2 regions of the Fluviispira sanaruensis genome follow, and region 1 is predicted to be linked to the other one. Evidence: riboswitches for the same ligand, from Rfam matches in the RefSeq annotation. Region 1 holds a riboswitch; the other holds the start of a gene.
The links. Region 1 has a riboswitch for cobalamin ahead of EZS29_RS02945 (TonB-dependent receptor plug domain-containing protein). Riboswitches for the same ligand answer to the same signal wherever they lie in the genome.
Positions count from the first base shown of each region.

Region 1 (15,310 bases):
CTCAAATTTAAAAAAAAGATATTATAAGGGTTGAGAGAAGTAAGTTTTCATTGACCAGCTGGTCAATCTATGATAATATTATCCAGCTTAAGGGCAATGCTTTTATTAAAATTTATTATAATAATTTTAGGAGTTTATTTCTTATGGACGACCCTTCGGGTAGCGTGACAGATCGAAGTCAGAGTTTTCAATATCCTGTTGATAAAGCAGTGAGCCTGGATAGAACTATTTATTACATCCCAGAATCTGTAACAGCGCAAATTCAATTGTTTTCAGCAATCAAGAATATATGCAGTACTTTTGATGAAATATTAACGTATCTTGAAGATGGAAAGGTGGATAAAATTGTCTTTCACCCAATGACAGCATCTTCAGATAGAAAGTACATTGTTCATTGGGCAAAAGTATTTAACCCCAACATTATTGAGCAGTTAAATAATAATTTCCCAGCTAGATCATTCAATCCAAATCATGTTGCATAAAATAAAAGTCATTTTGCTGTCTCATTATATAAATAATGATTGAAACTGATTGGAGTGACTTGCTCTTTATTTTTGGAAATGTAAAATATCTAAGAAGAATGGATTTCTTTTGTAATGTGAGAGATTCTTTTTATGAAAGAACAAACTTATAATAAGTTAAAAAATTTTCATAGAGTTAAAAATATAAAAGAAATTTCGCAGAAGAATATAAACCCGAGTATCTTTGAAAATAATACAATTATTAAGATTCAAGAGAATATTTATAATTACAAAAAAAAAGAGCTTGAAAGATTGCGAAAATTGGAAATTCTTATGGAAATTCTAAAGAAAATTGAGGAAAGATCTCTACATTACAAGTATACTTTTAAATAAATTGCAGGTTGGTTATGAGAAAAGTTCTTGTTATTAATGGTCCAAATTTAAGTATATTAGGCAATCGACAAACACAAATTTACGGGTTTGAAACTTTGCAAACGATTATCCAAAACTTAAAAATTATTGCTGAAAAAAGTGATCTCATCCTTAAAGATTATCAAAGCAATATTGAAGGAAACATCGTTTCATTTTTAAATGATGAATTTTTGGAACTTTTATCTAAAGAAAATGTCAAAAAATTAACAAATTTAAACTCTATTGAACATAATAATATTGCAGGAATAATTATCAATCCTGCAGCCTATACACATACGAGTGTTGCCATTCATGACGCCTTAGAAGTTTTTTCAAAAGAAAATATTCCGATTTTTGAAGTGCATTTAAGCAATATTTACGCGCGTGAAGAATTTCGGCGTAATTCATTTGTGAGTCCAATTGCAACTGGAGTCATTTCTGGGCTGGGCTCTTTTGGTTATACCGCTGCTCTTCACAGAATCATAGAGTTGGCATGAAATGTTAGAAAAATTACTTAAATTAATATCTTATGAAGATCTTATCTTCTCTTTTAAAGAGAAAGAGCTCTACGAAGAATTTACTGTTCATCATGAAACGTTTGCCCTAAGATCAGCAAAAGTCGTCAAAATATCCGATGCAGATTTACTCCGTAAAATCCTTCCAGAAGAGTTTTCTTCACAAATGTTTGGTTCTGGACACTTAAATTTACTGGCATTTGTCTTTGCTCTTAGACATAAAATCTTAGCTCTCAATTCTATGTTTCATCTCTCAGTACTGAAACAAAATAAAGACCCCTACTTTCATCAGACAAAAACTGAATTCAGAAAAATATTTGGTGGTACTTTTATTGATGAATTTGAAAACATATTTGAAATGTTACTTCCATCTTTTTGGGGGAGTTCAAAAAAATTACCGATTTTAGGTTTTTCAGCTGTTGGTTGTCATTTTGTCCTGAGAGACATCCATGCCTGTCGAGCATTTGATGCTTATAATATTCCATTTTGTAAAAATTATGCAGAAGGCACATTTTGCAGATATCATATGCAAGAAAAGTATTGGATTAAATCTATAACAGAAGAAGCTTCTGTTCAAGCAAAACTCTCTCAATTCTATTTAGATCCAATGAATTTTTCTCAATTTGATGAGGCAACTTTAGAAAAACTCGTTAACGGTTTCTTCTCGCACTTTAAAGCATTTCATGAAAATAAACATATCCCATTTATTTCCCAAGAAAGAGTACAATTTTTATTAAATTTTTATAGCTTTTCTGGACTTGAAGATTTAAAAGAGAAGGGTACTATTGAATTGCGTAAACGCTTTCTTGAAAAGGCAAAACAATATCATCCCGATGTTGGTGGTGCACATGAATCTTTTCGTGAAGCTCGTGAAAATTATGAATTTTTGAGAGAGATCTTAGTTCGATGAGTCAATTATTTTATAAAATAGATGCGTTTAATTTTGTTCCAATTAAACGCACTCCTTGGGGTGGGGCTAAAATTTCAGCTCTTAAAAAAAAATATTTTCCAGAAAATAAAGAAAAAATACCTCAGAATATTGGTGAAAGTTGGGAAGTATCGACAGATGAGCAATTTCCTTCATTTGTTTATTTAAAAAACAATGAAAAAGTAACATTGAAAAGCCTCTTACAAAATAATGCTGAAGCGATATTAGGAAAACATACTTCTTCTAAATATGGGGCGCATTCGCCACTTCTCTTAAAATGGCTAGACGCAAACGATCTCCTCTCTGTCCAACTCCATCCAAATAATGAAAATTCACTTTTAAAAAGTAATGAATGTGGTAAACCAGAAAGTTGGCTCGTCCTTGATACCGATGAAGCGGGTTTTGTTTACTTAGGGTTTCAAGAAAATTTAACAAATGAACAAATTATTCAATTTCTTTTGAATGATGAACCTGAAAAATGCCTCTATCGTTATGAACCAAAGATCCTGGATTATATTTCTATTCCAGCTGGTTGTGTGCATGCTGTTGGTGCGGGTGTATTTGTTGCTGAGCCCCAGTATGTTTTACCAGAAAAATCTGGAAAAACTTGGCGAATTTCTGATTGGCGCAGACTCTACGATGAAAACGGAAAGAAATCGAGCAATGGTTTCCCGAGAGAGTTGCATGTTGAAGAGTCGTTACAAGCAATTGATTGGAATCTTCCGCGCGGAAAAAAATTAGAAGAAAAACTCGTGCGAAATATGCAAAGTAATAATCCCTTTTATGGTGATGATAACAATCCATTTGCTTTGCAAGTTTTTTGTGAAAAGGGTAAATTTCAGTATGACCCGCTCATAAAAGATACATTTTCTGTAGTCACAGTTTGGGCGGGTGAAGTGATTTTAAAATGTGATTCAGATACTCTCATAATGCATGGCGGTGAAAGCGCGCTTGTTTCTTCTGAGGCAAGGCAAGTAACAATACATTTAACTCAAAATAGCAATGATAAGTCTTGTGCTGCTTTTTTTGCTTTCAATGATGAGGTCTTTTGATGGCATTTATTAATGAAGCCACAGGTGATATTCATTTTAAAATTCTTTATATTGGCAGTCAAAGCTCTGGTAAAACAGCAAACATTCAATCACTTTATTGTGAAACTCATGCAGACCTGAGTTTGAAAGATCACTCAACACTGTTAGAAAATATGCCAAGGAATACTTTTTTTGATTTCTTGCCACTTTCATTTGGTGATGTTGCTGGGCGTAACGCAAGAATGCATCTCTATACAATGCCAGCACATTCTTTATGGCCGACTGTTAATATTAATTTAATGCTAGGTGTAGATGGAATTGTGAATGTCATAGACAGTCGCGTTCGCTTTTTAGATAAAAACGAAACACAAATTCAATATGTAAAAAAACTAATTGATTCACTGCAAATCGATTTTAATAGCATTCCATTTGTTTACCAATTTAATCATTCGGATGCCCCCGATGCATTGACTTATACAAATTTGACAAAAAACTTTTTTTTAAAAGAGGAAGATTGTTTTGCAGCTATTGCGCATCAGGGAATTGGTGTAATGCAGTCTTTCCATCGTATTACCAATAAAATCATTCAAAAATTTGTTTAATTTTCGCCTATTTTAAAGGCTGATTTTGTAAAGAAACTTATATCTATGAATTTAGAAACTTTTAACTCAAGGATAAATATCTACTAAAAAAATAGCTAATAGATATTAAGTCTATTTTAAGATGTTTCGCAATAAAATTATCTTGCTTTATCATTGTTATTTTCTTTCATAAATAACTTAATTGTGTATAATGAGAGGAATAAATTAAATATCAAATAAATTGATATTTAATTAAAGCTATTAAAGAATTTTTTTCAATATCACCTTGTTAAAAAATACAATAAATATTATTTTTAATTTGAAAGATTTTATTTAAAAGAATCTTTCTAGGTTACTTTGTTATAACGTAATTTAATAATATTATATAAATTTATTCTTATGTTTTTTGTAATTTTATATATTTTAAATAAAGGAAACAGAAATTGTCATTAGGAATGAGCGGAAAATCTTCTTCGACGGATATTAAATATGATTTTTCTAGAGGATTTGGTGCACAAGATTTTAAAACAATAGATACATCTTTATGGGAATCCTTAATCGATTGGATAAATTCTTTAGCTAAAATAGAGTATAAAGTCATTGCTAAGTATTACAATAAACTTAAAAGATATTGTAAAGAAAATCTTTATTTGGATAAAACTCTCAAGCTTTATTTTTTATTTAGGATAAGATTGGAGTTTGGCATACACCCAGAGAGGAATATTGAAAGCATTTGCTTCAATGTCTATATTATTACGTCTAACTTATCAAAATTAAAATCCATAGATCAAGTTATGACGAATCTTTATAAGTGTTCAAATTGTATCGATCCAATTGATATTCATAAGTTAAACAATTGGGATACAAAATTTTTCACAGATCCAAAAACTTATCTAAGTTTACAGAGTTTAGATAGTTTTATTTTTCTAGTACATCCGATCGATAATGAAAATTTTAATAAAAAAGAATTCATTAAAATTGAGGAAAGTTTTAAAAATAATGATGCTCTATTAACAAGTGTGGTATCTTCAAAACATAGGTTTTTTTATAAAAATGTTTCGCTTATATTAGCGGTCCCGAAACAGAATGTAATTTCTACTTATAATTGTAAAGATAAATCATCAAAACTTATGACTCCTACAGAAGTTATCGATAATACCGTTTTGCAGAATACAGAAGTCATCGTTTGCGGTAGAGTTGGTGTAAGTATTCATCCAAGATTTCCAGTATCGAGTGAAATAAAAGTGATAGGAGTTATAAATGTTATTGATAAAAATTCAGTATTAAGTGAAAATGAATATCAAGCTATTGAAAAATATTCACATAAAATTAAGAGAAAATATAACGTTCCCATTATTAAAATCGATGGATTTTTAGAAAAATCCAAGCAAATTAATTAGAAAAGCCAACCAATTTTTAAAATATTCCAATAGGGTATAGGATATTTATTTAAATTATCTACTAAACTTGATTGAAGTTGATTGCTTAGCGCTATGTACTCTGAGCTAGCTTTAATTGTATCAATGGAACTGGTTACGCCTGGGTCAGTGAATGTAGTTGTTAAAGTAACTGTATTTTTAACTGGAAATTGTAAACCAAACTCGGTACCAACAGCAAACCACCCATATCTTCCCCCCCAAGTTGCAAGCCAACCGATTTGGGGAGTCAAGTAGATTGTAGTGATTTCAATAAGTTCTTTCACTGGAGTCGATGCGCTTAATCCTGAAATGTTTACAATAACGTCGGCATTGGCGTTTAATGAAATGTTGCGTTGTCCATAAGCAACTCCAAGAAAAAATGATGTGCCAAAGGGAAAAATACTCAGTTTTCCTTCTAATTGGTTGTATTTCATCTTTAATGCATTGATAGTAAAACTACTACTTTGATTATTTAAAAGAGATTTTATTTGTGAAATATAAAACAAGTTAATACTGTTAAATCCGCTGTAACTAATCGATAAGCCAATGTATTTAAATATTTTTGATTCAATACTGAAATTCGGACCCATAAATAATCCAAATCCTACCATAGGACCAATGCGAAAAGGTCCAAACAGTCCATTATCAACATCGGGCTTTGATTCTTCTTTTTTCTCCGCAATTTCAGATTTTTTCTCTTCTTTCTTATCGGGCTGTTGCTCGTTTTTTTTGGCCTCTTCAACGGTTTGATTTTTAGTTTCTGTCTCAATTTTTTTCTGTGGATTTAATGTTTCATTCGGTTTTAAATTTTTATTATTTGTCTTTTGCGAACCTTGGGATTGTATAAAAGGATTGTTGCTTGGAATTGGATTTCGAGTTGCATCGTTGATCAATGGATTGTTAAGATATCTTTGCGAAATAGGTACGGTTGGATCTTCCTGAGCAGAAACTTTTGAGAAAAAACATAATAAAAATATGATTATAACTGTTTCCAGTAACTTCCTCATAAGGGCTCAAATCTCCAGGCACTCCCATAAATTTAATTTCTAATAAAGATTATATTTTATTTGTTTATTTTATCAAGCTAATAAATTCACTCACCCATAAATCGCCTCTTATTTTTTCTTCATCAAAGAGAAAAATTGAATCATTTTCTAGGATAATTTTACCCTCTTCTATGCCACGCTTAATTTTAGCATTTGCAAGAATTTCCTGAGAGATTGTTTTATTTTCTGTTACTTTTTCTAACCATGATAAAGAAATTCCATTCGGAGTTCTTAACAAAGTAAAAATCATTTCTTCTAAATATTCTTGTTTAGTGCGCAGTGGTTCAGAGTGAATGGAAAAATTTTTCATCCTATGTTCTTGTTGGGAAAAAATAAGTTCATCGTTTCCAGGAGCATAGCTCTTAATTTTTTCTTCACCTATCCGGTAACGAATGCCAAATGGATGCTCTTCAGAAGGAGGTAACAGTCCATGCGCCCCTGTTCCAATTCCAAGATAAGGCAATCCATACCAATAAATATTATTATGAAATGTTTCCTTTTTGGAAAAATTACTCGTTTCTAATTGCTTAAACCCAAGTGATTTGCACTTATTTAAGATTAATAGATATTCGGATGCAGCATTTTCATCGCAAGCAAAGTCTTTATTAGCAAAAAGAGTTCTTTTTTCTATAGAAAGAGCATAAGCAGAAACCCCTGACGCTCCTGCATCATTTAACTCCTGTATTTCATCAGCAACATTTATTGTGCGAATTTCCTTTTTTAAACCATAAATTAAGTCAACTTGTATATTATCAAATCCAGCTGTTCTTGCCCATTCTATATTGTTGAGAACTGTATCGCGTTTGTGTTTTCGCCCAAGAATTTTTAAAGTTTCTGGGCATAGGGATTGGGCACCAAGAGTTATGCGATCAAAACCTACTGATAAATAATCTGAAAATCTCCGTTTGATATTCGTGAGCGGATTTGTCTCGAGGGTTGTCTCTTCAATAAAGTAACGGTCGCGAATTTTATCTAAGAGTGGTTCATAATAAAAGGCGTCAAATAAACCTGGAGTTCCTCCACCAAAATAAACAGTTGCGTACTCTTTGTTTTGTGAATGAGGTATTTTTTCTAGAAAAAAATCAAGTTGAGCAGATAATTCTGAAAAAAAAGCATTGACATCTTTTTTTGTAAACTTAGATGTTTTAACAAAATCACAATAGGGACAAATATGAGGACAAAATGGAATATGCAGGTAAATACCAATCCTTGATTTTTGCTTGGGAAGAGAAATCATTTTTTTAATAACCACTTTCTTTGTGAAGAATTTTTCCAAATTGTAAATACAGTTGCAAGTGCATTGTAGGTTTCTACTGGTTCTAGAGTTGAAAAATTAATGCGCATTTCATCACTATGAGTTCCATAGGGATAAAAAATATGACCAGGGGCTATGGATATTTGTTTTTCGAGTGATCGCTGATGTACTTTTTGTAAATCTCCACCCTCAGGAAATTTAAACCATAAAAATATTCCTGCTTCTGGATGACTCCATTGAGAGTTTTGCGGAGCAAGTTTCTTTAACATTGCTATAAGTGTATCTCGTTTAGAGCGATATTGATCTCGTGATTTTTGAATATGTTTCTTGAGTACGCCTCTAATAATCATTTCATAAAGGAGTTGTTGATCAAAAATAGATGATGAAATATCTGTTTTTAATTTTGTCAGTATAAATTTTTGAATATTTTCTTCACTGGCTACTATATATCCTAACCGTATACCGGGGGCAAAAGTTTTTGAAAAACTTGAAATGTAAATTGTTTTTTTTAAGCCATCCATAACGGAGAGAAGAGGAGGTAAAAATTCATCGAAATTAAGACCTTTATAAATATCTAATTCGATAATAATAGCATTTATTTCTTGCGCCAGATTTAATAATGAGTGTCTTTCAATTGAACTGAGTATTCCGCCTGTTGGATTGTGGCAATTGGTATAGGTCAAAATTATTTTAGGTTTTTTTCTACGAATTTCATTTTTTTTGTTTTCATCTAAAATAAGTTGCATTTGAGTTCTTTTAATTTCTATTATATCCAAGCTTCGAGCGGATAATACTGGAAAAAGTAAAGCAAAATTAGGTACTTCTATGGCAATGCTGTCACCCGCAGTTAAATATGTGTCTAAGACAATATTTAAAGCATGCAATGCACCATTTGAAATGAGAATTTGTGCAGAATTTAAAACAGGCATACCAATCTGTTCAAGCTCAAATGTCAATGCTTCCCTTAAGTTTGTGAGTCCCTGAATAGATGAATAGGAAAATATTGCAGTGTGTGAACTTGACAGAATAACCCGGGAAATAGCTCTTAAATCTTCCATTACAGTTAGGTTTTTAGGTGGTTCACCATTTCCTAAATACGTTATATTTTCATTCGTTGAGTTGGAAAAGGGCAATATTTTTGGGAGACATTCTTGTATTTGTAATTGAGCCAATGAGATTGTTTGATCTAAAACATTTTCTTTTTCCACAAAAGAAAAGCGCTCATTTGAATTATTTAAATTCTTACTTTCAAAAAAATCATTTAAACTTTTTTGCTCGCTCTTATAGTTTCTTTTCACTTTATAACTGACAAAATAACCGCTTCCACGCTTTGCAGTGATATAGCCTGAATCACATAATTTCTCATAAGCAGAAATCACGCCGATTTTATTTATATTTAATTGAAGTGACAAATCTCTAATACTAGGCAATTTTGTACCAATAAGAAGTGTACCGCTCTTTATTGCTACTTCGTATTGTTCGGCTATTTGGTCAGAAAATGACAGCTTCCTATTGCGATCAATTTGAATTTTTTGAAAACCGACCATCACCTTAAACTCCATATTTTCTAAGGATAATTATAATGAGCGTTCTATTATAACTTGCACCTTGTAGCATTTTTGTAAATATCTGACCAGTACAGTTGCAATAAAGTCATCGGTACAGTTTGAGATTCTTTGATTGAGGTGTATCTAACTCTTTTCTGCAAATAAATTTATTCTATCTTTATGATTAAGTGTCGCCAAAGAATGAAACAAAATTGACTCTTAATTATTGGTATAAAGATATTTTAGGAGGAGAAGAAAATGAAAGAAAGAAATATTTTTGATATACACTCAGTTTACCTAAAATCGCGAGTGAACGATACGTCTCAATGGGAGCGTATTGAAGGGGTGAATGACGGACAGGCTCGTTTGGACAATAAAATGGAGCAAAATATTATTGTCGAAAGTCCAAAACTAAATAAAGCATCCAAAGCTAAATTAAAAAATATAGATTTTAATGGTGCTGTTAGAAGAGTCATTAAATTTTTGAAATAGATTACTATAAAAATTTATTTTCTGATTTAAATTTCTCACTCCGCTCCACTTAGGTCTGTCTAGGTGGTTTTTTTTTGCCTGAGTTTCATTAAGTATAGCATTTGGCTGCATTGCGATAAATTGTGCGATAACCTGTTCTTTTCCATAAATTCTGCATAAGATAAACTAACTTGGGATTGTGCTCTTCACTTTCTTTAAGTGCCCTTGCTATGGTTTCACTCCATTTTGTATTTTCTAAATTTTCCCATGCTGTATCGTATGAATTTTCATAAATTGCATGTAAATCTACTAAATCCTTTCGTTTGGGAAAATCGGCTTTAGAAAATAAAATACAGAGCATTCCTACCCAGTAGTTTTTAATGGCAAAAAATTGATATTCCAGTGTTAGTTCATTAGCAATTTTTTCCATTGCATACAATGAAGTGAGCAGATGGAGAATGACAAAATCACCTGGCTTTGCTAAGTAAACAATTGTCATTGCATAATAAAGCTGCTCCCAAGTTAAAGATATTTCTTGCCGCATAATCCAATCAGGTTCTTGATAGATTAGGGGATGTCCCTCATTTAATATTCTTACAATTCTATATTGCAAAGATTTATCTAGGTCTGGATGAATTTTTTGCGCTGCACGGGAAGATTTATCAGAAATTAAATTTTCTGCCCAATTATGAAGTTCATCATAATTGCTTTCCCATTTTTCTGCTATTCGCAATATGGATTTTATGACGGATTCATCTTTCAGGAGTTGGCTTTGTTTGGCAAAAAGACATTCTGGCCGACATGAGATAAAAGAAAAAGCCATATACGCAAGACCTTCAATCTTCATACAGCGATTGTTTACGCTCAGACCCCACCCCAGGTGAATGGTTGCATGGGCTAAGGAGCCTGCCCAACCTGGCAGTAATTCCGGCAGATATTTTTTTAATAATTGCTCTCTGCCCAATTCTTTTTCTTGTTGGTCAAAAAAGTTAAAATAGGAAGAATAGCTCGTGCGCTGGCCGAAAAAATCTTTCCAATTATTTTCTGAAATAGAATAAAGAGAAGGTTTAGATGTCTCAGAAACGAGATCAGTCTTAGTTATGTACGCTTTAAGGTATGCTTTAATAATTTCTGTATCTGCCCCTAAACCTGAGAGGGCAATGACTGCATGTTTGGCATGATTCGTTGCATATCTGGAATACTCAATATAATATGTCCTGTCATTTAGCAGTTCTTCTATTTCTTTATTTTGTTGCATGTTAGAAACCTTTCTAAAAATTAGAATTGATTATCATAAATATTCAATAGCTATCTAGAACAAAAATTAAAGCTCTTATATTCTTAATTTTTGACTGTGTTTCTTTATAGGCATCATTTTTTGCTAGATACGAAACAAATTAATTTATTGCTACAACTTTTCATAGTTCCAAAATTATATAAAAAAATTTTACTGTCAATTTTTATTATATAATTAATATATTTTCAAAAAATTTACTTTATATTATCTGAATTTTTAGGGTAAGTTTTATGCTAAATTATTATTATAGTCAGCTTTCATCAATAAATATCTCTCACCGCTCCATGTGGTTTTTAACCATGCTGAGTTATTTTTTATATCCCAGACACTCACTAATTTTGCTTGTCTTCTGTCCACATGATCTTGAAAAAAAGCTGCTTTTATATACTCTGGAGTGATTACAATGAGTGGTTCCGTACCTGCTGTTTTGTTTTGTATATTTTGTGTGCTTACGTTTTGAATGTCTAAATTTGGAAATTCAGTATGCGCGGCCATAATTTTTGTTTTTATGCCATTTTCGAAATCACTTTTAACTTCCCAATAAAATATACCTCCATGTTGAGCTTGAAATCTTTTTGATTTTCGCAGCCTCTCGTACAAATTTTTATTTTCTGTGATAAGTGGTTTTTCTCCATTATAATCAGCAAAGCAAAAGAGGTCATGATCTCCGTATATTTTTTTATTTGGAACTATTTTTAAATATAAGAATGGTTCTTTGACGAGAACAATATCTTTATATTTTGTCTTATATTCTCGATCTTCTTCAAAAAACTCATAAGTTCTACTCTCAAAAGTGTTTTTTAATTTCACTGCAAGTTGATTGTCTATAAAATGCTTTTGTTTTATTTTTTTTAAAGTATTATCCCAAATTTCCTCTTTGAGCGGGAGGAATGATTTCTTAAATTCTGCGAGTGATTTAATTTCAAAACCAAACTTAATTCTTTCATCAGCAAAAGGTTTATAGTGCACTACAGCGCCAATATCTAAAGGAAGAATTTTTGGATTGAGAAGAGTATCCTCATATTTGCAGGTTTTATTTTTTATTTCTCTGGGCTTTGTGGGATGACCAACCTCGTTGGCCCAAAAAGCACTGCAAATTGTTGGACGTATGACTATCGATAGTCTAAATTGTCGTGCAATATAATAAGCTTCTAGTAAAGCGCCTTTGACCATATTGTTAATAATATATTCTTGTTCTGCATCTTTTTGTAGTGGGTTCAAAATATTTTTTTTCTTAAGATTATAGAGACGATTTAAAAATAAATCACGGTCATATATTGGTGAAAGATCGGCTTCATTATAAGCAAAAACTTCATCTTTAAAATAATTTTTCCTTAGCAAGAAGTCTTTAAACATTTTTTTTTGTAGGAGGTCAAAATTTTTGAGACGAAGCATAAAAAGATCTCCTTTTTAAGATTTTAATAATAATTATAAATAAAATAAAAATTTATTTTTTTATTGAATCTACATTATACATCATAAAAAACGAATTATGTAGATTCAAAAAAAATATAAGCAAAAAACGTACCATAACTTAACAAATAGAATTTAAGGTTGTTAACTTAGAATAAAATGGGTTTAAAAATTTAAAAAAATGTATTTCACTTTTTAAAAGGCGCCCATAAATATGAATTTTTATGTATTCAATTATGAATACATAAGTTTCTCCTGGGCTTGATTGACAATTGGGGTGAGGCATGACAGTTTTCAACTGTTGATGGTTTTAAGAACTTTAATATTATTTTTGCAAATATTTTAAAGTTACATAAATGAAAAGGGAATTTAGTGCGAATCTAAAACTGTCCCGCAGCGGTATGAAAGAACGAAATCTGCGTTATAGCACTGGATATCTGGGAAGCTGCAGAGATTAGGAATCATATAGAACGTATATGTGTGCTTTTAAGTCCGAAGACCTGCCATCATGCACTCAATGTAGGTGCTTATAGATCAAGATCCGAGGGGATCTTACTGTAAAAAAGAATAAAGTTATGTTCAAAATAATAAGTGTATATTGTTGCACTTTGTCATTTGCTGTTTTGGCGCAAAATTCAATTCCGCATCCTTCTGCTTTTGAAAGTTCACAAAATCCAAAAGCTATCTCTGATACTCTTGAAAATAAGCAAAGCTCAATAGTGATCCCTGTCATTCCTGAAAGTGACAAAACGGAAATATTATCCGAAGCACAGAAAAAAAATCAAATTGCGCAGGAGTCTGTTGAAAATCCTGCGCAATTAAATGTCAATCAAGAAAATGTTTCGTCGCAAATCGTGCCTGGCAGTGCTGCAGTTCCTAAATCTATTTCTGACCTCGTTGATAAAGTAACAACTGCACAGGTGGAACACTTTGGTGGAGAAGCAGGAGCACTCAGGGTTCGCTTACGCGGTGCACGTGCTTTTGAACCGACTTACTATTTCAATGGATTTGTTTTAACAGGGGCTGGCAGTGGGGAACAGAATTTAAATTTATTGCCTGTTACCTTTATTGGTCGATTGAATGTTTATCCCGACTCTCCACCTTTTTGGCTCAGTTCAATGGGCATTGCAGGAGATATCAATGTTCAAGCATGTCGTAGGCTAGATTGTTTTTTTTATGGGAAAAGTAATATTAACAATTTATACAAACTTGAAACACGTATAGGTTCTTTTGGTTATAAAGAAGTATCCACCTCACATTCACTTAAGCTTGGGCAGAAGAGTGAAATATATTCGACGCTCGATTATACAACCAGCCAAGAAAATTACTCAGTATTTAACAATAGAAATTCTAATTTAAATGCAGATGTTGGAACTTATGAAAAACTACAAAATAATGATTTTTCAAAAACAAGCGGTGGTTTAGGCTTTACGAGTTATCATGATTTATTTGGCAAAATAAATTATGATTTTATTTTTGGCTTGCAGAATAAAGGCGTACCCGCTCCTGTTGGCAGTCAAGCGGGTATACAAAGACTTGAGCGCAATATATTTTTAGGTTTGCTCCGCACTGAAAAATTTTTCGCTGAAAATGGTTTGCTGTGGAATAGCCAAATTGGTTTCCTTTACAATACAAGTGAAAATAAAAGTTTTAATTCTACCACAAATTACGTTGCTCAGGCTGAGTCTTCATCTAATACTTCTTTGCAAGCAAAAACTTATTTTATTTTACCCTCAAGTCTTATCAGCCAAGAGCAGACAGGTCTGAGTTTAGATATTATTTATGCGACTCAATCAACAAATACGACCGTGCCGAACTCTGCTTCTTCCATGAATAGTCATGTGCAGGTTGAGCGCGCTGAAATTCGTCCAGGTTTGTTTGAAGCGGTTATTTTTCCAATGCATAGAAATTGGACTCTGTCAGTCAATGCCAATACATGGATCTCAATGGCAAATTCCAATGTGAATATGAATTCAAATTATCCAAGTATAAGTAATATATCATCATATGAAAACACAGAGCGTGAAAAGCCTACTGTGGGGTATACTTTTTCCTTGCAAAATAAAATTTTTAATACCGTTCAATATATTCGTTATGTTAAGTCACAAAGAAGACCTTATTTATCTGAAATATATGGCTCACCAGAGGGAGTTATACCCAATGTCAATCTCATAGCAGAAAGCAGTCAGAAAATAGAAACGGGATTTAATTTTCCATTGGGCGAGTTTGGTTATTTTTATGCAAAAGATAGCGATCTTATTTTTCTTATTCCTGTTTCCCAAATTTTTTTTCAATACAATAATATTGAAGACAGTTCGCGCAATGGATTCTTTTTAAATCTAGACACGAACTTAACTCGTTACTGGAATATTGGTTTTTCCTATCAATATTTGCTTGCAAAAATGCTTTATAATGGCGAAGAAACCGACGTTCCTCGTTCTGCAATCCATTCTGTAAATACCGCAACTGCAGTTGAAAATATTCCACTTGGGTCGATTTTTAATTATGAAACGCAATTGGGTGTTTATGCAAATGTTAATTGGCAGAGTTCTTTTTATTTGGATTACACCAATGGCAGTCAGATGGATATACCGCCTATTTATAACTCTGGTTTGGCTTTTTCTTTTTATAATTATTTATCTGCGCAAAAATTATCTCTTTCCTTTGATATTTATAATTTAGCCAATGAGTCATTTGCAACCTTAACAAGTTCTTCTGGTTCAGTGCAAAGTGTTCAGTCAAATGGTTATCTTGGTTATCCTCCCCCTGGTCGGCGTATTTATTTAACTCTTTCGGGAGAATTTTAGTATGAAAAGATATTCATTTTTAATGCTCATGTTATCTTTTAATTTAGCTATTGGCTGTGGTACGAAAAAACAAAATGTTGTTCCCACTATAAATTTGACTTCGGATCAAGTTTTTTTTACGAGTTATGA
Region 1 covers NZ_AP019368.1:659,579-674,888, forward strand. Annotated here, with positions in the region: gene EZS29_RS02885 (hypothetical protein) at 144-482, shown strand; gene EZS29_RS02890 (type II 3-dehydroquinate dehydratase) at 863-1,369, shown strand; gene EZS29_RS02895 (J domain-containing protein) at 1,371-2,297, shown strand; gene EZS29_RS02900 (type I phosphomannose isomerase catalytic subunit) at 2,294-3,367, shown strand; gene EZS29_RS02905 (hypothetical protein) at 3,367-3,948, shown strand; gene EZS29_RS02910 (hypothetical protein) at 4,371-5,327, shown strand; gene EZS29_RS02915 (cell envelope integrity TolA family protein) at 5,324-6,352, opposite strand; gene EZS29_RS02920 (coproporphyrinogen-III oxidase family protein) at 6,417-7,628, opposite strand; gene EZS29_RS02925 (aminotransferase-like domain-containing protein) at 7,625-9,193, opposite strand; gene EZS29_RS02930 (hypothetical protein) at 9,452-9,685, shown strand; gene EZS29_RS02935 (questin oxidase family protein) at 9,774-10,922, opposite strand; gene EZS29_RS02940 (hypothetical protein) at 11,190-12,356, opposite strand; cobalamin riboswitch at 12,693-12,892, shown strand; gene EZS29_RS02945 (TonB-dependent receptor plug domain-containing protein) at 12,950-15,181, shown strand; gene EZS29_RS02950 (hypothetical protein) at 15,183-15,310, shown strand, end outside.

Region 2 (15,310 bases), 320 kb from region 1:
TTAGGAATTTCATAACCATTTTCATTGCGTGATAAGATATTTTTACCTGATTTTTTACTACATGATATAGTAAAAAAAATCAAAAAAATTAATTTTATAAAACTCTTAATTATTGAATTCATCAACATTTCTTAACCACACAAATTTTCTAAATCGAGATCTTATTATCTATCCAAATTCTTATATTAGATAATTCTTCTTGGAATTGAACAGATAGACGGAGCTGTAAATACTCTTTATAAAGTTCATCAATTAAATCTGTTAACAATTGCATATAAATAATTCTTTGGGATATATGCGCTCTTGAATCAGCTTCCGAAACAGCAGGAAGGCGAATTGCTCGCAATGAAAGATCTTCCCCTAATATAGAAAAGCACCATTGCCTTTCAGAATCTTGTAAAATAAATTTTGCTTCATGCACTAGTTTTCCTGAACCTAAAGCACTCCCTGCTTCATAGGCATAAGCAGGAGTTCCTCCTTTTAAGCTATTTTCTCTGACTGAACCGCTCGAACTGCTTAAGACTAACTTATCATCGATATAAAGATGAAAGTTTTCATAATTCTTAAGCATTATTTTATGATTTTGTGTTTCACTTTTAAACCATAACCAAGTTAAAAACTCTCTTCCCAAAAAAGCTCTATTTGTTTGGAGAAAACTTAATCCTTCGTGTAAAAGCTCATTTGACATTGAATACCTTCCTCCATTGCAACGCAATTTTGCGTTTTGTGCGAGGATACACTAATACTCGCAAAGATGTTGAGCAATACAATTGAAAGGATTTTTATTATGGAATCACTCGAAAAGATCTTTAATACAGCTCAGCTATGTTCCGAAATCGCAATTAAAATGAGTTTGAATTTCAAACATGGCATAGATCCTCAAAGTTTAAAGAATGACAAATCTTGGGTGACTTCTGCTGATCAGCAAATTGAAAAAGAATTAAGAAAAATTATCCTGAAAAATCATCCGACTCACTTTATTTTTGGCGAAGAAGAAGGAGGTGAACTCGGGAATGATGAAGATGCTTATACTTGGATCCTCGACCCAATTGATGGCACTTTTAGTTTTGTGCACAATATTCCATTTTACTCATCTCTCATTGCCGTATTAAAAGGCAAAACACCTATTATAGGTTTTGCTTGCTTGCCTGCAATGGGTATTACTATGAGCGCACTCAAGGGACAGGGGGCATTTATAAATGGTGAAAAATATATTAAGCCACCTCTCGTAGGAAATCCAAATATAGAAATTGTTGCAACTGCTGACCCTTATCGCTTTTACATAGAACAAAAGGGTGAGATTTTACAAACCTTATATGGACCACAGATAAAAACCAGAACGTATCCAGATGCACTTGGCTATTATATGCTGTTAAAGGGATCCGTTCGCGCTTTTATCGATCCTAAAGTTGAAATTTGGGATGTAGCCCCCTTTCATGTGATTATGCCTGAAGCGGGTTTTGCCATACAAAGCTGGAATGAAAATAAAGATTTACAACGAGGAAGCAGCATTGCGTTTCCAATCGACATGCAAAAAATGCCTATAAATTGCTCAGATATACTTGAACTCACCAAAAGATTTGCTTAAAGTACAATAACGATAAATATTTGCCCATATAAAGTGCAAATAGTCGTAGGAGTCGTTATGAAAAAAATAAAATCTTTCGCTTTCAAAACGATTTTTATTGTTTTTACTTTAGCAATCAATGCTTGTATTTCTCTTACAAATAAAGAAATCACTCTAGAAAAAAGCGAGCAACAGACACCCAGTTGGGTGAATGCAAATGAGCATACAGCTGACAAAGAAACTGTTTTTTTTACATATAAAAAAAACGATGTATTCAACTTAAATTTAGGAATTAAGCAGATTCAAGCTGCAGCTCAAACGCAAATATCATTTTTAGTCATGGAAAAAGTCCAAAAAACTTTACTGAACTCTCTTCCTGCCTCTTCCAATATTTCCAATAAAGAGAGAAACTCACTCGTCAATGAGCTTTCTGAGGCTGTTAGCCAGAATAGGTTTAGTTTAAACTTTAAACCTTCCTTGCCAAAAGCTATATATTGGGAGTATCGCCAAAAGGATACGGAAAATGGACTCGAAAAATATTATGTTATCTGGGTTTTACTTTCAGTACCAACTTCAGATTTTAAAGCTGCATTGATTTCAACTGCACTCACTTTAACAAAATCTTCTTCTTCAGAAGCTGTTGATTTGGGGCATAACATTCTACAGGAAATGACTCATCCTTAACGGATAAGTCACAGATACAAGGTGAGATATGGATAAAGCTTCAAAGTGGCTCGTCGTTACAGAAAAACCATCCGTCGCTGGTGATTTAGCAAAAGCACTTGGTGGATTTGAAAAAAAAGGCGACCACTATGAGTCTCCAAAATACTACATCACATGGGCCGTCGGCCATTTGCTTGAGCTGCTCGAACCAGAAGAGCTTGATCCCAAATACAAAAGATGGCTCTTACAGGATCTCCCAATTCTCCCACAAGAATTTCAATACAAACCTAAAAAAGGTCAAACAGAACGTTTGAATCATATTAAGAGTCTAGCAAAAAAATCTGACGTCACCGGAATTATAAATGCTTGCGATGCCGGTCGAGAAGGTGAACTCATTTTTCGTGAAATCTATGATTATTGCGGAATAAACAAGACTTTTAAGCGCATTTGGTTACAAAGTATGACTCCAGAAGCCATTCGCAAAGAGTTCCAGACCCTAAAATCTGGCCATGATTATGACAATTTAGGTGATGCCGCGCGTTGCCGAGCGGAGAGTGACTGGCTCATAGGTATGAATGCAACTCGAGCTGTTACGAAAAGACTGAAAACTCGTAATACAAAAGGGGTTTGGTCAGTTGGTAGAGTGCAAACGCCAACTCTAGCACTGATTGCTAAAAGAGAACTTGATTATTTAAAGCACCGACCAGAACCTTATTTTAATCTCGAAGGGCGCTTTTCTACACCAACTCACGAGTACTCTGGGCTTTGGTACGATCCTAAGTTTAAAAAACCTCAGGCAGCCGATGATGACGAGTCTATTATTTCGCGTGAGAAAGAAGACAGAATTTTTTCTCAACAAAAACTAGATGAAATTTTAAAAAATTTTAATGACAATAAATCTCAAGCTAAAGCCAGTGAAACACGCAAAGAATCGAAAGAAATTGCCCCCCAGCTCTTCGATCTGACTCTTTTACAAAGAGAGGCAAATAGAAAATTTGGCATGCCTGCTTCGCGAACACTCCAAGCAGCGCAAAGATTGTATGAAAAACATAAACTTTTAACGTATCCACGTACGGACTCACGCTATTTACCCGAAGATTATGTTGAAAATGTAAAGAATATTTTAAAAGAATATTCAGCAATTCCGACTGAATATTCTAAAGCCTGCCAAAAAATATTAAAACATGGCATGTTAAATAAAGACAGAGTTTTTAACAATAAGCACGTCTCAGACCACTTTGCTATTATTCCAACAGGTCAATTTCCTTCTGAAAAACTTGATGGTGACGATGCTCGTATTTTTGATCTCGTTTTGAAACGTTTTATTGCCGCATTTATGCCACATGCTATTTGGGCAAAAGTAGAGCGTATTACGTTTGTAGGAGAACAAAACTTTCGCACCCGCGTTCAAGATTTACAAGAACCTGGATGGCGCGAAGTCTATGGTCTCGACAGTGAAGAAGAAAGTAAACTTCCTAAATTAAATGAGAAAAACCCAGATGCACTAACGCCTGTGCAAACGGAAGGAGTTGATCCTATCCAAAATGCGACCAAACCTCCTCCTCGTTATACGGAAGCTAAGCTTTTATCTTTAATGGAGCACTGTGGAAAATCAGTGGTCGATGAAGAGATTGCTGAGGTGCTAAAAGACAAAGGGATCGGAACTCCTGCGACCCGTGCAGATATTATCGAAAATCTTATTTCAAAAGAATATGTCAGTCGTTACGGCAAGGCTTTGCGTGCAACTTCTAAAGGCATCCGCCTTGTCGACGTCCTGAGTCGTATTCCTATAGATATTCTCTCGAAAGTTGATCTCACTGGAGAAATCGAAGCTGGCTTACGTAAAATGGAAAAGGGACAAGAAAAGCGCTCTGAATTTATGCAAAATATGTTCGATTTTACTTCCACTATCGTCGATAAAGCAAGATCATTTGAGTATGATGCTATTTATAAAAACGATCCTCCACTCGGCTCGTGTCCTGTTTGCAAAATAGGTAAAGTCAATGAAGGATTTTGGGGTTATAAATGCAGCCGCGCTGGAAACAGCAAAGAAGTCACACCAGATCAATGCAGTTTCATCATTTGGAAAGAAAAAAATCAACGCTATATTGACCGCAGTGTCGTTGAAGAGGTTCTACAAAAACAAATTGTAGGTCCCTTTGAGTTTAGCAACTCAACAGGCACGTCTCATTATGATGAGTTCTTAACAATATCTCCACAAAAAGGAATTATTTTCTGTACTGAGAAAGGTGAAGCTAAGGAATCCGCTACAGGATACGATGCTGTCGTTCTTCATGAAGAGCTTTTAAGTGAAACTTTCTTAAAAATGCCTGGCACTGTTAAAGTGACAGAAATGGCCTATCTATGTGAATTTGGTAATCTTCCCACTGAAGCACCAGAAGAAATAAATAAGCCAAAGAGAAAATCGAAAAAAGCATCAAGCGAAGATACAGAAAAAAAGAAAAAGGTAACAAAACCCAAAAAAGTCAAACGCCTTATTTCAAGAATGCCACGTATTTTATGTGGTCGAGAAATGAGTTTAGATGATTATAAATCTTTTATTCTAACGGGTTCAACACCTCCCATTTCTGATTTTAAATCTAAAAAAGGACGACCATTTGCTGCTGCTTTACATTTAAAAGAGAATGGAAATTTTGAATTTAAATTTGTCTCACGTAAGGCATTGCTTGGAGAAGATACGTCAGAAAATAAGCCGAAGAAAACAGCAAAAAAAGCGACGAGTAAGGCTAAAGTAGTCAAAAAGTCAAAAAAAGCTGATAGTTTATCCGAAACTGAAGTATAATACTTGAGAAGAAGTGAATTTAACTTCTTCTTCTGCTTCCACGCTTTAACTCAATTATATTTAACCTCTTCTCATACTTGGAAGTTTAAACTCGTGTAAATATTTCTTCATACATTCAATCATTTCCTGTTCAAATTTCCAAAACCAACGACCTTGCCGAGAACTGAAGTTTAAATCAACTTCAAAAAGAAAATCTTTCTTTTCTCTGCCATATAAACAAATAAAACTGTAAGTATTCGTCAACTGAATCGTGCGATACATACCACTATTAACATTAAACAGTGAACTTCTAACTCTATTTAAAATAACGCCTGCTCGTTCCGAGCTACCAGGCATTTTAATCTGGCTCAATTCAAGCTCTTTATAATGATAAGTTTGCATGCGAAGGTTTTTAAATTGATGTAAAAAAGGATCTTGTTTTACATAATTTTTTTCAATATAATGTTCAGATAAACCAAGAATATCAATCCCTAAATTAATATGAACACCCGTTTTCACATTAACTATGTTTGGGTCTATATAACAAAAGTAATCAAATGCTTTATTTCTAAAAATAATATCGTTAATATTATCATTTACAAATTCTTTTTTTAATAAATATATACTCTCTCTTAAATTCATAATAATTCCAAAGATATAAAAATAACAATCTTAAATCAATTGTTTACCTATTATTATTCTAAAATAATAGAATAGTATATATTTATAAAACGCTAATTATTTTCTATCAAGTATAATACATTTTATTTTTTAGAATCAAAGTACTTAAATACAACATTCTGATACTCTATATTAAATAAAACTCTTTTTCAAGAATTTAATTTAAACTCATTAATTATATTACAAAACTTAAAGATCTCCTCTTTTTTATGATCTGCAGCAAACGCAAACCTCAACATACTTTTGCCTTTAGCTACAGTTGGATACATCGCAGTTAAGACAAAAAATCCATTTTCCCTTAAGGTTTTTGCACAAAATATAGCTTTTTCTTCATTTCCTATCAATAATCCACGAATAGGAATCAATAAATTTCTATTGATAACTCTTTCACTCTCAACTAAGGAATCAAAGTAACTCACATTTTCCCACAATTGATTTTGTAGTTCTGTTAATTCTTTTGAGAGATGAATCTCTGCAGATTTAATGGCTGCATTCACTACTGATAGGGCAGGGGGATTGCTAAAAAGATAAGGTGTACAAAATTGCTTAACTGTTTCCTTATCTTCGTAAGTTGGAAGTGAAAGAGCAGCTGCATTAGCCCCAAATCCCTTTGACAAGGATGAACACAATATAAGTCTTAAAGGAAACTTATTTTTTAAATAATCAAGAACGTATCCACACCCATTCTTCCCGTAAATTGAAGTGCCATGTGCATCATCTAGATAGACATAACCATTATATTCTTCTGCTAGTTTAAAAAGAAGGGTAAGAGGCGCCATACCACCCATAGAGCCTATGCTGTCAGAGAAGGAAATCGGTGTCATATCATTTTTATAAGCAAAAGAAAATGCTTCAGATAATGCTTTCTCCTCTTGAAAATCGACAACAGACACAATTCCAAATTGTTCCATAAGTCCTCTATTGATCTGGATTGATGCATGGGCTGTTTTATCTACTATAAAATAGACTCCATTTTTTTTCACTGGGAAGCTTGGCATTTCCCCAGATCCCAACAGTGGAATGAAACCAAGATGAGTCAAATGCAAAGAGGAAAACAAAGTAACAAATGAATTACAAAATATTTCCTGTAGTAATTCTTCTAGTATAACAAAGCTTTTTACCCTTAATCTCGTTCTTGCTATCGCAAAATTTACCCCAAAGTTTTCTATATCATTTTGTGATGCATTAATTATTCTTTCATCTAAATCTAGCCCAAAATAGGAACATGATGCGAAGTCTATTAGCTTCTCGTTACTCTCTAAATATATTTTTCTACCCTTTTCCCTCTTAACAACAACTGAATCATTTATATATTCAAAAGCTTTTCTTTGATGATTTTTTGCATTGACTATCTTTTTCTTTTGCCAATTTTCTTCATATAATTTCATATTCATAGTATTTTTCCGTTTTTATATATTTAAAGAATTATTTAATTATAAAATGTAATTTTATATTTTTTTCCCTGAAATAGGATCTTGGAATGATTTTATTATAAATGAATCTGGTACATATGCTCCTAGCATAACAAACGCCATGACAGCGGGCTCAGAACCTATATTGATCCAACCATGAACAGTTGCTTTTTGTACCAAACAATCTCCTTCATTTAATTTTACAATTCCATTCTCTGTCGTCAGTTGCATTTGCCCTTTAATGACAACTGCAAAATCAATCGTTGTTGTGCTATGAAATCCATATGAATCCGCATCGATCGTGCAAGAGTTTTCCTTTGCATATGCTTCTATTTTGGAAAATGGTGGAAATATAGTTTTAATAAAGTGCACTGCTCCTGGTTTGATATTAAAATTAAAATGTTCTAATTGATCCCTTTTACCATTTGGCTCACAAGGTGTTTTTTCATTATACCAAAGTTGAGTTATTTTATGCCCATCATCTAATTCAATTGTAGGTTCAATATTTTTGTCTTCTACGACAGAAGAAGTATTATTTATTATATTATCGATGATAACAAGCCTTGATTTATACATATTTTCGTCCCTGAAATTATTATAAAGAAAAATATATTTTACGAATTATTTTTAAAGGTATAGGTTTAAAAACTCCATTTTAAAAACATGATAAAAAAACATCCGCAATTTATGAGTATTTTTTTAAAATCACAAAATACCCATAAGAGCTTAAGCTACTACATCGATTTTTACTGGTCAATAGATCTAAAACAAGACTTTATTACAAAAATATTTTGACTTTTATATATTTAAGATAGATATATCTATATTTATTTTCTCATAGATTATAAGAAACCAGTAGACTATAGCTAATTTTATAGATCTCTGCTTGACTTTTTCGAATGCTCATACTAATTGCTTCATTCACGATGGCAGGGTAGCTCAGCTGGTTAGAGCGGAGGTCTCATAATCCTCAGGTCGGTGGTTCAAGTCCACTCCTTGTCACCATTTAACTTCTTGTAAACATTAACTTTCCTGTTTTTTCCTCAACTCTCATAATGAAACTAAATAAAGTTACATCAATGATGATAGTATGTTGCATTTCAAATAACTCTTTCTAAAGCGTTCTGCACAATCACTTCTGTCCAAGTCTCAGCAAATATTGCCGGAGACATGATAGCCAAGCCCTAATCTTGATTGTTGAATATGAAAAAGGTTAACGTCATCCTTGATTGAGATAATGTTCACAATCGTATTCCACTCTCATTAAAGGCTTGCCCTATGGAAAAAAACAACCGTGTAAAACTCTATTTCAACAACAGTTGTGGATTTCTTGCTCTTCTATCTCCATTACTCCCCTGGATGTCTTATGGAGTGGGTTCTAAAACAGGTATTGATATTGGCGATAAACCTTCTTATATTATCCTTATCTCTGCAATATGTCTTATTTTAATCTCATCAATTTTGTATAAAACGGATAGATTTAGGAAAGTACTTTTATTTTTTGCACTCTCAGCCTCGCTCATTCTTTTATCTTTGTATTTATATGAAATAATTAGTATCGCTTACCAAACAATGATTGCGAAAAGCCTTCCTACCGAAATGTTTGGAGTTGTCTCACTCTCAGCAAGCCAAATCAAGGTTGGCTATGGACTTTGGTTAGGCGGATTCGCTTCTTTAATGTCTACAATCATTAACTTCATCTCAATACGCTTAAAATAGGTTGGGGAAGACTTATGGAGTTTATAGAAGTAGAAAATATTTTTGATCTTTACCCTGAAGCTATTGCACATCCTGTGAATTGCATAGGTCTATCCCATGACCCTTTCACAAAGAAAATAAAAAAAGTTTGGTCAAGTTATTATCGGAATTATGCAAGAGCTTGTTTAAGAAAACAGCTCACACCTTATAAAGCATACTACCACTCTATTGAAGCTCTTTTTGGCACGAAACATATTGTTACTTTAACGATCCGCAACAATTGGCAAGAACGCTTAAAAAAAGAATCTATGATAGAGATTTTAAATGCTCTTATGCATCATTGTAAAAAAGAAAATATATTATCAATAGCTCTGCCAGAAATAGAAGGAGTTCCTCTTTCATGGCTCAAGCAGGAACTCAAAAATTCTTTTCAGGACTATCCGATTAAGATTTTTCTTTTTAAAAATATTTAGCGCCGTTCTTTTAGCGGAATTATTTTCCGCTGATGCTCACCCACGTATTCACTCAAAGGACGAATAAGTCTATTATTATTATGCTGCTCAATGATATGAGCAGACCATCCAGCTGTGCGTGCTATTACAAAAATAGGTGTAAAAAAATCGATATCAAAACCCATCATAAAGTATGCTGGCCCAGTAGGAAAATCGAGATTAGGATAAATATTTTTTTTCTCAATCATAACTTTTTCTAAAGCATCATACATTTTAATCCATTTCAATTCTTTTTTTACATCACTGACCACTTGCAAATATTTTTTCATTGTAGGAACGCGTGAATCACCAGATTTATAAACACGATGACCAAAACCCATAACCTTCTTTTTAAGAACAAGTGCATCATTCATCCATTTTTCAGCTTTATTTGGATCATCAATTTCAAGCATCATATACATAACTTGTTCATTTGCTCCACCATGCAAAGAGCCTTTCAACGCACCTATTCCTGCAACTGTCGCAGAATAAATATCTGACTGTGTTGAAGTAACAACACGAGTTGTAAAAGTCGAAGCATTGAAACTGTGTTCAGCATAGAGAATTAAAGAAACATCAAAAGCCTTTACAATTTCTTTCTCAGGTATTTCTTGAAAACACATATGGAAGAAATTTTCTGCAAATGAAAGATCTGTTCTTGGATTTATAACTGATTTGCCCTGGCGCAAGCGATAATGAGCTGCAACCATAGTTGGAATTTTTGCTAAAATTTGTATTGCTTTCTCAAAATTAACATCTTGTGATTGACTCGAGTCTTTTTTTATATCTTCACACCCTAGTATAGAAACAGATGTTCGAATAGCATCCATCGGATGTGTTTCTTTAGGTAACGATTTTAATGTATTTAATATAGTTTTAGAAATACCTCTCTGCTGACTTTCTGTTTCTTTAAAAGATTTTAATTGACTGAGAGTTGGCAATTCCCCTTGTAGTAAAAGATAAGCCACTTCTTCAAAAGAACAATTTTCCGCTAAGTCTTGAACTGGATATCCTCTATAAATAAGCGAATTCGAGTCTGGATTGACTTTTGAAACTTTGGTTGTATCTATTACAACTCCTTCTAAACCTTTTTTTACATTTACTTTTTCTGGTTCTGGAACATAATCTGGATTGATATGAATATTTTTTTGAGCACCTATATCTTCCAAATTGTTCATAACTTTTCCTCCGAAGAGCCTGGCTTTTTTAATCAGTTGGAAAAGAAAGACAACCTCAAAATAGAGTCTTCTGTGCAAGATTATATTTTGATGACGTGTCCTCTCTTTACTCCGAAGAGAAAGCCACAAGCGTTGGTTTTACTCAACAAAGCGATCGGACTTAGAAAAAAATTTTTCTATACCGTTGCGGGACAGTGCCGGAGTTTCACCGGACTTCAGCTTTCATTGAGTGGTTTAATAATCTAAGAAGGCTAAGTTAATTTGCTCTGACATGTCAATGAGACCTTGACGAGATTTCATCTCAACAGTAATTTTAAAGAAATTTATTAAGAAGGAAAGAGCATGAAAAAACACCTTGTTCGCGTCCATCAGTCAAAAGAAAAAATTGAAAGAAAAGATCAACTCGCTTGGAAAATTGCAGAAATAGCGTCTGATTCAAATAAATTGAATAACAATGTTTTAGATATGGTAATAAATAGAATAATCGACAACGCATCTGTGGCCGTTGCATCCCTCAACAGAACTCCTGTTGCCACAGCACGCGCTATGGCTATTGCCCATCCTAGAAAAAATGGGGCAACTGTCTTTGGAATGCCAAATACACTCAATTTCGACTGCGAATGGGCCGCTTGGGCGAATGGAACGGCCGTTCGCGAACTCGATTTTCATGATACATTTTTAGCTGCCGATTATTCACATCCGGGCGACAATATCCCTCCTATTTTATCTGTAGCTCAACAAATGAATAAATCAGGAAAAGATCTCCTAAAAGGAATCATTACGGGCTATGAAGTTCATGTAAATCTTGTAAAAGCAATTTGTCTGCATGAATTTAAAAAAGATCATATTGCACACCTATGCCCCGCTCAAGCTGCAGGAGTTGGCGCACTGCTTGAACTCCCGACTGAGATTATTTTTCAAGCTGTCCAACAAGCCGTGCACGTTTCATTTACGACCCGCCAATCGCGCAAAGGTGAAATCTCCTCATGGAAAGCATTTGCACCTGCGCACGCAGGAAAATTAGCTATTGAAGCAGTTGATCGTGCTATGCGCGGCGAGGGGGGGCCATCACCTATTTATGAGGGTGAAGATTCAGTCATAGCTTATATGTTAAAAGGTAAAGAAGCCGTTTATGAAGTCCCTTTGCCTGAAATTGGTGAAGAAAAATTAGCTATTTTAGAAACATATACAAAAGAGCACTCAGCAGAGTACCAATCACAGGCACTCATCGATCTGGCACGCAAAATGAAACAGAAAATTACAAATTATGAAGATATTGATAGTATTCAAATTTATACATCACATCACACGCATTATGTTATTGGTACAGGAGCAAATGATCCACAAAAAATGGATCCAAGTGCCTCACGCGAAACACTCGATCATTCCATCATGTATATTTTTGCAGTCGCTCTACAAGATGGCACTTGGCATCATATTCATTCTTACGAGCGTGAAAGAGCGCAAAGGGCTGATACAATTCGTTTGTGGCATAAGATTTCTACCATAGAAGATCCTGAGTGGACTCGCAAATATCACGAACAAGATGCAAATAAAAAACAATTTGGTGGACGTGTCGAAATCACTTTCAAAAATGGTGAAACGCTAATTGACCAACTCGGCGTAGCAGATGCCCATCCGAATGGATCACGCCCTTTTCAGAGAAAGAATTATATCGATAAGTTTGACACTTTAACTGAAGAAATCATAACTAAAGCAGAAAGAAACCGTTTTATTTCCCTCGTTGAAAATTTAGCGGATCTCACAAAAGAGGAAATCAAACAGCTAAATGTTCAAGTAGATATCAATAATTTAAATCATAATGCGCAAACAAAGGGGATTTTTTAATGCTTTTCCCCGAATGCACACCAAATGAAAAAAGAAAGAACCTGCGAGTTGCGCTGAAAACAGGCAAACTCTTGCAATTCCCAGGATCCTGGTCTCCCTTAATCAGTATGGCTATTGAAAAGCAAAACTTTGATGGAATCTACATATCTGGTTCAGTTATTTCAAATGATCTCGGTTATCCCGACATTGGCATGACCACATTAAGTGAAGTCGCCCAGCGCGGACGCCAAATAGCGCGCACAAGCATACTGCCAACGATCATCGATATCGACACGGGCTTTGGTGAACCCATGAATGTCACGCGATCTGTGCAAGAAATGATAGAGATGGGACTGGCTGGTTGCCATATTGAAGATCAAATGAATCCCAAACGCTGCGGACATTTAGATGGAAAATCCATTATCGGACAAGAAGAGATGCTTAGAAAAGTAAAAGCCGCAGTCCATGGGAAAAAACTTGATAAGAATTTTTTTATTATCGCCCGCACCGATGCGCGCGCAACAGAAGGACTCGACAAGGCAATTGAACGGGCAAAAGCTTATGTCGACGCAGGTGCTGAATGTATTTTTATAGAAGCACTTGAGAATGAAAAAGAATTTGAATTATTTCGCAAAGCAATCTCTGCTCCACTTCTAGTCAATATGACAGAGTTCGGAAAGTCAAAATTATTCACTTACAACCAACTTTCCAATCTTGGATATAATATTGTTATTTATCCAGTTACAGCATTTCGTTTAGCGATGAAAGCATCTATCGATGGTTTACTGGAAATCAAAAATAAAGGAACACAAGAAGAGATACTAGGCAAAATGCAACACAGAAAAGATTTATATTCTCTGACAAAATATGAAGATTATAACGAATTTGATCAAGATATATTTAATTTTAAATTAAAAAATTAAGCCTTAGATAAAAAAAATATAGTAAATTACGGCACTTAAAAAATCATTAAATCACATATAGAACTTCTCTTTTTTTTATGATAAATAATTATTTTATGTGCAGTTTCCTCCAACTTCTGCCGACGATAATATCCAAAAAAAAACTATGAGTTATTAGAGAAATGTTTAAAAAATTAAGTCTTATTTTATTTACTATATTCCAATATCAAGTCATATATGCCGAGGAAAATCCTGTAGATAATTATTCATATGCTGGATTCCATTTAAAAGCTTTAGGTGGTCTCGCTTTAAATGTCCTTGAAGATGAAAAAAATGAGTTTCTTTCACGCCCAAAGACTGCACCCTTAGCTATCTTAGGGGGAGAGTATGGCTGGGTATATAAACAAAAATATTATTTAGGGGTGGAAGCCAATTTTATGCTTTTTCCTTCCATTTTTACAAACAAAAAAACTAAAATTACAGCTTTTAGTAACCATGAAGTCCCAGGTTGGGTTGTTGCTTTCGTGCCCAACATTCATGGCCATATTGGTTATATCTTTGACAATAAAGTTATGATTACAACTGGATTCTTTTATTTATGGGGTATTGTGAATACTTTACGCATTCCTGTAAGTGAAAAATTATCTTATGAGTTTCGCACATTGTGGTTCTATGATCGCGTTTTTTTCAACACGGGGTTGCATGATTTTCATTTTGCCTTTGGTGTAAATTATAAAATTTAATACGTTGTAACCCACAGAATGATAATTTTAAAGAAATTATTATTCCGACATTAAAAAGATCACAGGCCTAATATCATCTTCCTCAGTTGACTCCCAATACTGAACAAGAACTTTATAAGTGATTATCCCTATTTCTCCTTCTCCAAAGAGGACATAAAATATTGCCTGTTCCATCGCATTTTTTCTTGCCAGTCCTAAATAGATAGCTATGGGATCTATTTGCTCACTTATATATGCCACTGTATTTGGAATAGCGACCGCACCACTGACTTCAATAAAATAGTTCTCTGAATTGTCTTCCATTTTTGTAACTTTAATAAATAAAGGAGCGACAAATTCACTTCTATCATCTCTTAATGTAACAGCAAGAAAGGCGAGGGGTTCAGTGCATTTATAATTCTTTTTAATTTTTTCTTCTTTCCGCTTAAACCATGCTTTATCACCTGAAGAAATAGGGACTAAATTGACTTTTTTGTCTGTAATAGTTGACCACAAAGCAATGGATTCATCATTCATAAATTTATGGGATTCAACTCTCAGTTCAAATGCTCTCCGCCAACGACTGACTGCACTTGCAAATAAAATAGCAAGAAAGAAAACAAATGCAATGATCAGACCATCAGGTCGAGAATTCACATTATCGATTAATGTGAAAGCAAATACGGCTGATACAAGCCAAAAGTAATAAGATTTAAGTCGGATTTTAAAATTTTTCTGTAAAATAGCTTCTTTTCTTACTGAAAGAGCAACTGCTACGGATGCAGATAAAATCAATGCAAGAACGCCTGTCGCATATGCCCCAGCTTGAGCATTTACATTGGCCTTGAAAATAATCAGAATGATAAGACAGATTACGGTGATTAAGACCACCAAAGGTCTGCGCATTTCTACCCAACGCGGAGCCATGCCGAACCTTGGTAAATAGCGAGGAATTACATTTAATAACCCTGCCATAGCGGAAGCACCGGCAAACCATAAAATTATTATTGTACTAATATCATATACGGTCCCAAAGACATTTCCAACATATTTATGTGCTAAAAAAGACAGAGCTCTGCCTGAGGCTTCCGCACCATCCATCACCTGAGATTGTTTTAATAAAATGGATGTTACGATACTTGAAGCAATAAGATACACAGACATAATGACTGCAGAACAAACTAATAACTTACGCGTTCCTTCAATTCTTTTTACAGGAGGCCTTTGATTGGCTTCTACTCCTTTCCCATTTTGGATAAGAGGCATAACAGCAACACCTGTCTCAAAACCACTTAAGCCAAGTGCAAGTTTTGGAAAAGCCAAAGCAGAAATACAAAAAAGCCCAAGCCAATCCACTTTAAAAATAGGATTAGAAATCCATTCATAG
Region 2 covers NZ_AP019368.1:335,547-350,856, reverse strand. Annotated here, with positions in the region: gene EZS29_RS01430 (hypothetical protein) at 1-122, opposite strand, end outside; gene EZS29_RS01425 (hypothetical protein) at 149-688, opposite strand; gene EZS29_RS01420 (inositol monophosphatase family protein) at 788-1,588, shown strand; gene EZS29_RS01415 (hypothetical protein) at 1,646-2,251, shown strand; gene EZS29_RS01410 (DNA topoisomerase 3) at 2,280-5,033, shown strand; gene EZS29_RS01405 (hypothetical protein) at 5,094-5,654, opposite strand; gene EZS29_RS01400 (aminotransferase class I/II-fold pyridoxal phosphate-dependent enzyme) at 5,843-7,087, opposite strand; gene EZS29_RS01395 (cupin domain-containing protein) at 7,142-7,681, opposite strand; tRNA gene EZS29_RS01390 (tRNA-Met) at 8,034-8,110, shown strand; gene EZS29_RS01385 (hypothetical protein) at 8,384-8,824, shown strand; gene EZS29_RS01380 (hypothetical protein) at 8,839-9,276, shown strand; gene EZS29_RS01375 (bifunctional 2-methylcitrate synthase/citrate synthase) at 9,273-10,472, opposite strand; adenosylcobalamin (AdoCbl) riboswitch at 10,563-10,719, opposite strand; gene EZS29_RS01370 (MmgE/PrpD family protein) at 10,815-12,320, shown strand; gene prpB (methylisocitrate lyase) at 12,320-13,222, shown strand; gene EZS29_RS01360 (hypothetical protein) at 13,384-13,944, shown strand; gene EZS29_RS01355 (APC family permease) at 13,984-15,310, opposite strand, start outside.
Region 2: it holds a riboswitch for cobalamin, as region 1 does, so the genes downstream of both, EZS29_RS01375 (bifunctional 2-methylcitrate synthase/citrate synthase) here and EZS29_RS02945 (TonB-dependent receptor plug domain-containing protein) in region 1, are expected to answer to the same signal.